One region of the Syntrophobotulus glycolicus DSM 8271 genome, then DNA from elsewhere that is predicted to be linked to it. Evidence: predicted binding sites of a transcription regulator. Region 1 holds the regulator's gene; the other holds the start of a gene.
What was found. The regulator HrcA, encoded in region 1, represses chaperone genes, less so after heat shock. The targets are predictions, from matches to a motif close to TGTTAGCACTCNNNNNNNNNGAGTGCTAACA.
Positions count from the first base shown of each region.

Region 2: the regulator HrcA is predicted to act here: its motif matches at 2,938-2,968, upstream of groES (co-chaperone GroES).

Region 1 covers NC_015172.1:2,477,771-2,482,744, forward strand. The annotation lists gene dnaK (molecular chaperone DnaK) at 1-666, opposite strand, end outside; gene grpE (nucleotide exchange factor GrpE) at 750-1,283, opposite strand; gene hrcA (heat-inducible transcriptional repressor HrcA) at 1,314-2,351, opposite strand; gene hemW (radical SAM family heme chaperone HemW) at 2,453-3,634, opposite strand; gene lepA (translation elongation factor 4) at 3,664-4,974, opposite strand, start outside.
Region 2 covers NC_015172.1:2,694,925-2,699,898, reverse strand. The annotation lists gene SGLY_RS13470 (MarR family winged helix-turn-helix transcriptional regulator) at 1-137, shown strand, start outside; gene SGLY_RS13465 (DegV family protein) at 195-1,028, shown strand; gene SGLY_RS13460 (glutaredoxin family protein) at 1,122-1,379, shown strand; gene mobA (molybdenum cofactor guanylyltransferase) at 1,376-2,008, shown strand; gene SGLY_RS13450 (P-II family nitrogen regulator) at 1,995-2,327, shown strand; gene SGLY_RS13445 (hypothetical protein) at 2,357-2,767, shown strand; gene groES (co-chaperone GroES) at 3,009-3,293, shown strand; gene groL (chaperonin GroEL) at 3,360-4,974, shown strand, end outside.

The DNA.
Region 1 (4,974 bases):
GTCCACTCCATTTTGTTTTTTGAATTCGACCACAATGTAGTCCATGATCCTCTGGTCAAAATCATCTCCGCCCAGATTGTTGTTCCCGCTGGTTGCCTTAACTTCTACCATCCCCTGGCTGAGCTCCAGTATGGACACATCGAAGGTCCCGCCGCCAAGGTCATAGACCAGTACCGTCTGATCTTTTTCTTTATCCAGACCATAGGCCAGCGCGGCGGCTGTCGGTTCATTGATGATACGCAATACTTCCAGTCCGGCGATCGTACCGGCGTCTTTCGTGGCCTGACGCTGGGAATCTGTGAAATAAGCCGGAACAGTGATGATTGCCTGTTTGACCTGTCCTCCCAGATATGCCTCGGCATCCGTTTTCAGTTTTTGGAGAATCATTGCGGAAATTTCTTGCGGGGTATAGGCCTTGCCGCTCAAAGTAACCTTATAATCAGAGCCCATGTGTCTCTTAATGGAAATCACCGTGTTTTCCGCATTGGAAACCGCCTGACGTTTTGCCACCTGACCGACCAGTCTCTCTCCCGTTTTAGAAAAACCAACTACCGAAGGAGTAATTCTGGACCCCTCAGCATTGGCAATAACGACAGGCTCGCCACCTTCAAGGACTGCTACACATGAATTTGTTGTCCCCAGGTCGATACCGATTACTTTACTCATTTTTTAGTTTCCTCCTTTTTTCATCGCCAGGCCCAAAAGCCTGAATGGATTGAATCTTCCTCTTGCTTCCCGGAATTTTATCCTTATTTCGATACCTTAACCATGCTGGGCCGGATGACTTTTTCTTTCAGCAGATAACCTTTCTGCAGCTCCTCCAAAATAATATTCTCGTCATGCTCCGATTCTTCCTGGATTAACGCTTCATGCAAATTGGGGTCAAAATCGCGGCCCAGAGCCTCAATCGCCGCCAAACCGTGACCTTCCATAACCTTCACGAATTGACGCAGAATCATATCCACTCCATGTGAAAATGTATCAAAATCGCGGTTGACTTTAGATGACTCTATCGCCCTTTCCAAATTATCCAGTACCGGCAGGAGAGAAACAATCACCTCTTCAGATGCGTACTTGGCATTCTCCTCCTTCTCCTTTTGCGTTCTTTTGCGAAAATTATCGAATTCTGCTTTCATCCTCTGCAGCATTTCATAATATTCTTCAGATTTGCTTTTGTATTCCTCTAATTCAACCCTGAATTCCTCAGGAAAATCAGATTCTGGTCTTTCAGCTGCATCCTCGTTGTTTAATGATTCGGGATCTTTTCTCTTTTCTTCACTCATTGAACAACCTGCCTCCTTGTTACTCATTTTTCAACGATGCCCTTCCGTCAGAAGCTCGGTAAGATAATGGGTCATATAGTCCACGATCGTAATGGTTTTTTGATAATCCATCCTCGTCGGACCGAGAACCCCTATGGAACCGATCTGCCGGCCATTAATATGGTATGTCGCGGAGATGATGCTGCAGTTGCGCAGGATCTGCTCCTCATTTTCCAAACCAATCGATATCTGGACCCCTTCCTGGTCCTGCTTCAGCAAAGTCTTCAACTTCTTGTTTTCTTCGAAAACACCAAATAAGGAGCGGAGCTTATCCATATCCTGAAATTCAGGCTGGTTCAGCATATTGAGCGTACCTCCCAGATACACCCTGTCCTTTGGTCCTTCCTTCTCGTCAACAAGCGTTCTTTCCAGAATGCCCAGCATGGAATCAATCATCCTTCTTTTTTGAGAAAGCGCGCTATAGATCTCTTGCAAGATCCCCTGCTTCAGGTTGCTTACCGGAGCGCCGCTGATCTTTTCATTGAAAAGATTCGCCAGCATCTGAAGATCTTCCAGGGAAGTATCTTCATCCAAATCGATCAGATCATTCTCTACCGTCCCGTTATCCTTCACTGTCACCATAATGGCTTTTCCTTCTTCATAGGGCAGAAAGTAAATCTTTTTCAAGGCCTTATTTTTTCTTTTGGGCCCAAGAACCAGACTGGTCAGGCTTGTGATCTGAGAAATAAGCTTGCCTGTATACTCGATGACTTCCTCAACCTCATTGATCCTGCCGGAAATCTCATGATTAATCCGGTCTTTATCCTCGGTTGTCAGGGAGAGCGGTTCCAGCAAATAATCCACATAGTAGCGGTAGCCGGAATCGGAAGGAACCCTTCCCGCAGAAGTATGCGGCTGTTCAATAAAACCCATATCTTCCAAATCAGCCATTTCATTGCGAATCGTGGCCGGTGATACTCCAAGATCAAATTTGCGGGAAATTGTCCTTGATCCCACAGGTTCGGCCGTCGCAATATAATCCTGAATAATGGCCCGTAAAATTTTTTGTTTTCTTTCATCCATTCCCATCTTGACCACCCGCATCTTGTTAGCACTCTCATTTGGTGAGTGCTAATTCTGACCATACATTAGCATGAAGGTAAAATATTGTCAAGGCTTTTTGCAAAGATTCAAAGCATAAACTTTGTCAGAACAGCATTCGCCACAAAAAAATATTGAGGGTTCAGCTTTAACCTTCCATGATCGGCTAACAGGTACCCTTTTTGCATATATTCTGCCAAAAATTCTCTATAAATATCCTCTATATTGCGTTGAAATTTTCCGTAAAATGTTTCAAAAGCAATCCCTTCAGCCGTCCTCAATCCCAGCATCATGAATTCAGAAATCATTTGCTCCTCCGTCAGGTATTCCCGGTCTTCTGCTTGAGCCTGCCGGGCATAGCCCTCTGCCAGGTTCAAATTATACTGATCGAGGCTGTCTATATTTTTACTTCTTACTCCTTTTAAGCAGGATACGGCCCCCGGACCAAGCCCAAGATATTGATCCCCCCGCCAATAGGACAAATTGTGCCGGCACTCATAACCGGGGAGCGCAAAGTTCGATATTTCATAGCGGGCATATCCCGCTGTTTCCAGAAGTTCAACCGCTCCCTCATACATATCGGCCTGCAGATCATCGTCCGGCAGACAGACATTGGCTTTGCCGGCGCCGTCAGAACCGTATTCCCGGCCGAAAGGTGTTTCCTCTTCCAAAGTCAGGGCATAGAGAGAAAGATGCTGAGGCTTAAAGGCTATCGCTTTTTCCAGAGTCTCAAACCACTTTTCCATTGTCTGTCCCGGCAATCCGAACATCAAATCCAGGTTTAGATTATCGATTCCCGCTCCACGAATGATTTTAACCGCCTCTTCCACTTGTTTGACCCCGTGAATTCTCCCGATCTCCTTTAAAAAGCCGTCATCTAAAGCCTGTACCCCCAGAGAAACCCGGTTGATCCCAAAGGCCTGCAAAATTTGCGCTTTCTTTTCGTTGATTGTTCCCGGATTGCATTCTATGGTCCTCTCTGTTCTTCCGTCGTTCCGGCCGGCTATTTCCCCGATCAGAATAAGCAATTCCTTTAATTCCCCTTCATCCAGCACCGACGGTGTTCCTCCCCCAATAAAAAGAGAAGATACCCCGCCCGGGGCATCCTGTCTGCGCAGAGAAATTTCCTTCCGTATACCCTCCAAATATTTACGGATCAAGACACTTCTGTTTTTGTCCTCTTTCCCGTTCGGGGCCAGAGCAACGGAATAAAAAGCACAATACGGACACTTTTTTACACAAAACGGAACATGTACATACAAGGCAGTCATCACTTGTCCCTCCGCCCGTTCCTGAATATTCAGTCGTCCATTTTCAGTACGGCCATAAAAGCATCCTGAGGAATTTCCACACTGCCAACCTGCTTCATCCGTTTCTTCCCCTCTTTCTGCTTTTCCAAAAGCTTGCGTTTCCGGCTGATATCACCGCCATAGCATTTGGCCAATACATCCTTGCGCATCGCCTGAATGGTCTCCCTGGCAATAACCCTTGTCCCGATTGCCGCCTGAATCGGCACCTCAAACATCTGTCTGGGAATGAGCTTACGCAGTTTTTCCACAAGTTTCCGTCCGCGAGGATAAGCTTTGTCCTTGTGAACAATAAAAGACAGCGCATCAACGATCTCGCCGCTAAGCATGATATCCAATTTAATCAGGTCGGATTCCTTATAGCCCTTCAACGCATAGTCCAGAGAAGCAAATCCTTTTGTCCGGGATTTGAGCTGGTCAAAATAATCATAGACAATTTCACTGAGCGGAAGCTCATAATGAAGACTTACCCTGGTCTCCGTAATATATTCCATGTTCACAAAGGTTCCGCGTTTTTCCTGATTCAGCTCCATAATTGCCCCTACATATTCCGAAGGAACCATGACCGTAGCCCTGACCACAGGTTCCTCTATGCTGGCAATTTCTCCGGCTGAAGGCATTAAAGCGGGGTTATCGATATAAATTACTTCACCGTCAGCCTTATTTACTTTATAAACAACACTGGGCGCTGTCGTAATAATATTCAGACCAAATTCTCTTTCCAGTCTTTCCTGAATGATTTCCATATGCAAAAGTCCCAAAAAACCGCACCGAAAACCAAAGCCCAAAGCGGCCGATGTCTCATTTTCATACATCAGACTGGCATCATTTAATTGCAGTTTTTCCAAAGCGTCCTTTAAACGGTCATACTCAGAGGTTTCCACCGGATACAGCCCGCAGAAAACCATAGATACGGCTTTCCGGTATCCCGGCAGCGGCATGGGTGCCGAATTGCGGGCATCTGTCACCGTATCCCCGACCCTGGTATCTCCCACATTTTTGATGCTCCCCGCGATATAACCGACATTACCGGCTTTAAGCTCCTGTACGGGAGTCATTTCCGGCGTAAAGACACCTGTTTCAATCACTTCAAAAATCTTGCCTGTCGACATCATTTTAATGGAGGTCCCCTTGCTCACCTTCCCGTCAAAAAGGCGGATATAAGGGATCGCGCCCCGGTAAGAATCAAATTTAGAGTCAAAAATCAATGCCTTAAGCGGAGCGGAATCATCACCTTGCGGGGGCGGGACCCTGTTCACAATGGCTTCCAGGATTTCCTCCACACCCTGTCCGCTTTTGGCCGA
Region 2 (4,974 bases), 220 kb from region 1:
TTCACAAGGATATGATTAATACAACAATGAATAAACTGTCAGAGGAAGAAATGAACGTTTTGATTTTAGCCCTGGAAAATATTAATGAATATTTCAGGGAGAAATATGAGCTGACAAAAATAAAAAATAATGATTAGAGGCCAGAACCAGTGAAGAATGTCCAATAAAAAATCAGGAGATGTTCGGAGGTAAAAATGGGAGTAAAAATTTTGACGGACAGCACTTGTGATCTGCCGAAAGACTTAGCCCGGGAATTAGGAATCACAATCGTTCCTTTGAGAGTCTTATTTGGAGAAGAGTCTTTTCTGGACGGGGAAGAGATCACATCAGAAGAGTTTTTCACGAAGATGGCTCAGGCGGAAAAACTGCCGACGACAGCTCAGGTGAATCCCAGTCAGTTTATTGAAGAGTTCACCAAAATGATTGATCAGGGTGATGAGGTCATTGGAATATTTATTGCGGCCGCTCTGAGCGGTACTTATAACTCGTCTTTAATTGCCCGGGACACCATAGGCAGGGGAAAAATCGAGTTGATTGATTCCCATACGGCGAGTTTCGGCTTGGGATTGCTGGTTATTGAAGCGGCCAGAATGGCGCAGAAAGGCAAATCCTTTGAGGAAATTGCGGCCCGGCTGGAAACGGCCAGGGACAAAGTGAACTTTTACGCGATTTTGGACACCCTGGAAAACTTGGTCAAGGGTGGCAGGCTGACAGCGACTATGGCTGCAAATCTGCTTGGCGTCAAACCGATTGTTTCAGTAGCGGACAGTACGGTTTCCATGGTCGGCAAAGCAAGGGGACAGAAAAAAGCTTTTGCCTGGGTAATCGAGGACCTCAAAAATAAGGGAATCGATCTTGAGGGTCGGACGGTTGCCCTGGCCCATGGCGTAAATAAAGAGAGTCTGATGGATTTTCAGGAAGTTCTTTTTAAAGAATACAAGATCGGAGAAGTGATTATTTTTGAACTAGGTGCTGTGATTGGGACTCATTTAGGAGCAGGTTGTGTAGGATTAGGTGTAATCATGTGATGATCTTTTGGTATAATATCATTCAGGGATAATCTTATTCAGGTGTCCTCCTGAAACCTCAAGAGATTCTGGCAATGAAAGGCAGGGACAGTCATGGAAAAGCTGATAATGTACACACTTCCTTTATGTCCGATTTGTTTTCAGGCTAAGCAATTCTTGAAAAATAAGGGTGTTGCTTTTGAGGAGAAAAAGGTGATTCATTCCTCTGTTTTCAAAGAAATGAGGAAAATAACAAATTCCCTCAGGGTACCGGTGATGAAAGTGGGGGATGAAGTCCTTTCAGGATTTAACCGGAAAAAATACCAGCAGGCTTTTTCTTCGTATGACATTAATCATCCGGAGAAAGAATGAACAGGATTGAAGATGATTGGGATAAGTCTGAAACTAAGCTGCAGATGACGGGACTGCTTCTTGTGGGAGGAAACAGCTCAAGGATGGGGAGGGACAAGGCTTTTCTGGAAATCAGGGGAATACCGGTGCTCAAGAAAAGCTTGAAGGTATTATCCGGTGTCTTTGCCGAAGTATTAATCAGTGCCCGGGATGGTGAAATGTATGAAGAGTTTGGGTTTAAGGTCGTTAAGGACCTGTTTCCCGGAAAAGGACCTTTATCCGGGATATACTCTGGTTTGCAGGCGTCAAATTACAATTATGTTTTTGCAGCGGCCTGTGATATGCCATTTCTGAGCCCTGAGGCGATCATCAAACTGGCTGGGGAGACCGAGGACTATGACCTTGTCATGCCGTATGCTTCCGGAAGGCTGCATCCGCTGCATGCTTTTTATCATCAGAGACTGCAGGGAACAGCGTTTAAGCATCTCAGGGAAGGCAGACTGAGCCTGAGCGCACTGGCCGGCGAATCCAACACGAAGATATTCCGGTTTGAGGAGTATGCCGGTTCATTAACCAATGTGAATACCCCGGAGGAATGGAATGAAATCAGAAATCATATGGAGAGGATGAAGGAAGATGAAGAAAATTGAAGCGGTGATCAGACCAAATAAACTGGAGGAGGTTGAAAAGGCTCTTGCAGAAATGGGCGTAAGCGGAATCACAATTTCTCAAGTTTTGGGCTGGGGGAGACAAAAAGGGAGCACGACGGAAATTTATCGAGGCAAAGAGTTCAAAACCCGTTTATTAAATAAAATCAAGCTTGAAACTGTTGTTCCGGAAGAAGACAGCCAAAAAGTCAAGGAATTGATTATGAAGATTGCCGGAACAGGGAATGTCGGGGACGGGGTAATCTGGATTTCACCTGTTGAGGAGCTTACCCGTATTCGTACCGGTGAACAGGAGAAATAAGCTGCCGAGAGCAAGAAGGAGGGGAAGGTATGCTGACTAAGGCCTATTCCCCTGAGCAGGCGGGCTTCGGTAAGCTGGAAGACGGGCGGGATGTCGTGATCCTCTATGTGAAGGAATTTGCCGAACAGATTGCCGGTGTCAAAAACTCAGGGCTATCAAAATATACCTATAACTGGTTTTCGACTGAAAATGGAGACTCCTATGTCGTCCAGTTCAAGTGGGACAATGGAGTCGATATGGCCGTCAGGTTTAATTCCCAGCATTTTAAGCTGATCGCTCATTTCATGGAACCCCGGGACATGATCATTACGGCTAAACCAATTTCCGACCTGGTGTCGGCGGCTCAAGAAAAGAATACTGATTTTCTGGAATTTGATGAGGTTTTAACCTTCAGCGGAGTAACGTTTTCTTTAGCCGGAGCGAATAAATTTCCTCATTAAAGGCAATTAATATAGAAGTACGGAAAATTAAGGTTTTGATACCGATTATTATTAGGTATAGTAATCTTAAGGAAAATGAAGAAATATTAAGTAATCGTGGTATATTCTTAAATAATAGTGCTTGGGTAGATTTGCATAAGATCATATCCTTGCATATTATTATACCTAGGTGTTAGCACTCGATCAAGATGAGTGCTAACAATATCAAAACATGATAATATTTAAGGAGGGAAATCTCAATATGAAACTTAGACCACTGGCCGACAGGGTCATCATCAAAGCTGTTCCATCAGAGGAAAGAACAAAGAGCGGTATTATTATGCCCGATACTGCCAAAGAAAAGCCCCAGGAAGGGGAAATCATTGCAGTAGGTCCGGGGAGAATTGAAAAGGGTGAAAGAATCGCTGTTGATGTTCAAGTCGGAGACAAAGTCATTTATTCCAAATACGCAGGAACCGAAGTCAAATTTGACGGGGAAGAATATCTGATTCTGCGTGAATCAGACATTCAGGCTGTCATCGGCTAAATGGAACTGTTTAAGTGAAGAAGATGAGCCTGGTTCAGGCTATTTATCATTAGGAGGTTAATTATTGTGGCTAAGCAAATTAGTTTTAATGAAGAAGCCCGCCATTCTCTTGAGCGCGGTGTAAATAAGCTGGCGGAAGCAGTCCGTGTAACCCTTGGTCCCAAGGGACGCAATGTAGTATTGGACAAAAAATTCGGATCACCGCTGATCACAAACGATGGGGTGACGATTGCCCGTGACATCGAATTGGAAGATCCATTTGAAAATATGGGTGCTCAATTATTGAAAGAAGTCGCAACCAAGACCAATGATGTGGCAGGCGACGGAACGACGACCGCGACAGTGCTTGCTCAGGCGATCATTCGTGAAGGCCTGAAAAATGTTGCTGCCGGTGCTAATCCTATGGAAATCAAACGGGGTATTGAAAAAGCTGTTGAGGTGGTTGTGGCCGATATCAAATCCAATGCCAAAACAGTGGAAAGCAAAGATGCGATTGCCCAGGTTGCTTCGATTTCCGCTGGGGATTCGACGATTGGTGAGCTGATTGCCCAAGCTATGGAAAAAGTAGGCAAAGATGGTGTCATTACGGTTGAAGAAGCCAAAGGGATGACGACTGAGCTGGAAGTTGTAGAGGGAATGCAGTTTGATCGTGGTTATACCTCTGCTTATATGATCACCGATACTGATAAAATGGAAGCTGTACTCAATGATCCTTACATTTTGATCACCGACAAAAAGATCAGTGCGATTCAGGACATCCTCCCTGTACTGGAAAAGGTTGTCCAGTCGGGGAAAGCCCTTCTGGTCATTGCTGAGGATGTTGAAGGGGAGGCCCTTGCCACACTGGTTGTCAATAAGCTTCGCGGCACCTTTACCGCGGTTGCGGTTAAAGCTCCCGGTTTCGGCGACCGTCGTAAAGCTATGCTCGAAGATATCGCCACATTGACCGGAGGTCAGGTCATTACCGAAGACCTGGGCCTGAAACTTGAGAATACGACTTTGGATATGCTGGGACGCTGCCGTCAGGTCCGTGTCAACAAAGAAGAAACCACTATTGTTGACGGAGCGGGCGAGAACGCGGCGATTACAGGCAGAGTTGAAGTCATCAAGAAACAGATTGAGGAAACAACTTCTGATTTTGACCGTGAAAAGCTGCAGGAACGCCTGGCTAAGCTTTCAGGCGGTGTTGCCGTAATTCAGGTCGGCGCAGCGACTGAAACTGAAATGAAAGAAAAGAAACTGCGCATTGAAGACGCTTTGGCGGCAACTCGCGCAGCTGTAGAAGAAGGTATTGTTTCCGGCGGAGGCACAACTTATGCTGATGCGATTCCCGCACTGGACGAAATTGAACTGACCGGCGACCAAGGCACCGGTGTTCTGATTGTACGCCGTGCTCTGGAAGAACCGGTTCGTCAGATTGCCAATAACGCCGGCTTGGAAGGATCAGTTGTGATTGAAAAAGTCACGACCGCGGCCAGAGGCGTTGGCTTTAACGCAATGACGGAAAAATATGAAGATATGATCGCTGCCGGAATTGTTGATCCTGCCAAAGTTACTCGTTCTGCTCTGCAGAATGCCGCTTCAATTTCCGCTATGGTGCTTACAACCGAATGCCTGGTTGCAGACCTCCCGGAAAAAGAAGGCGCTGCTGCTCCAGGAATGGGCGGTATGGGCGGTATGG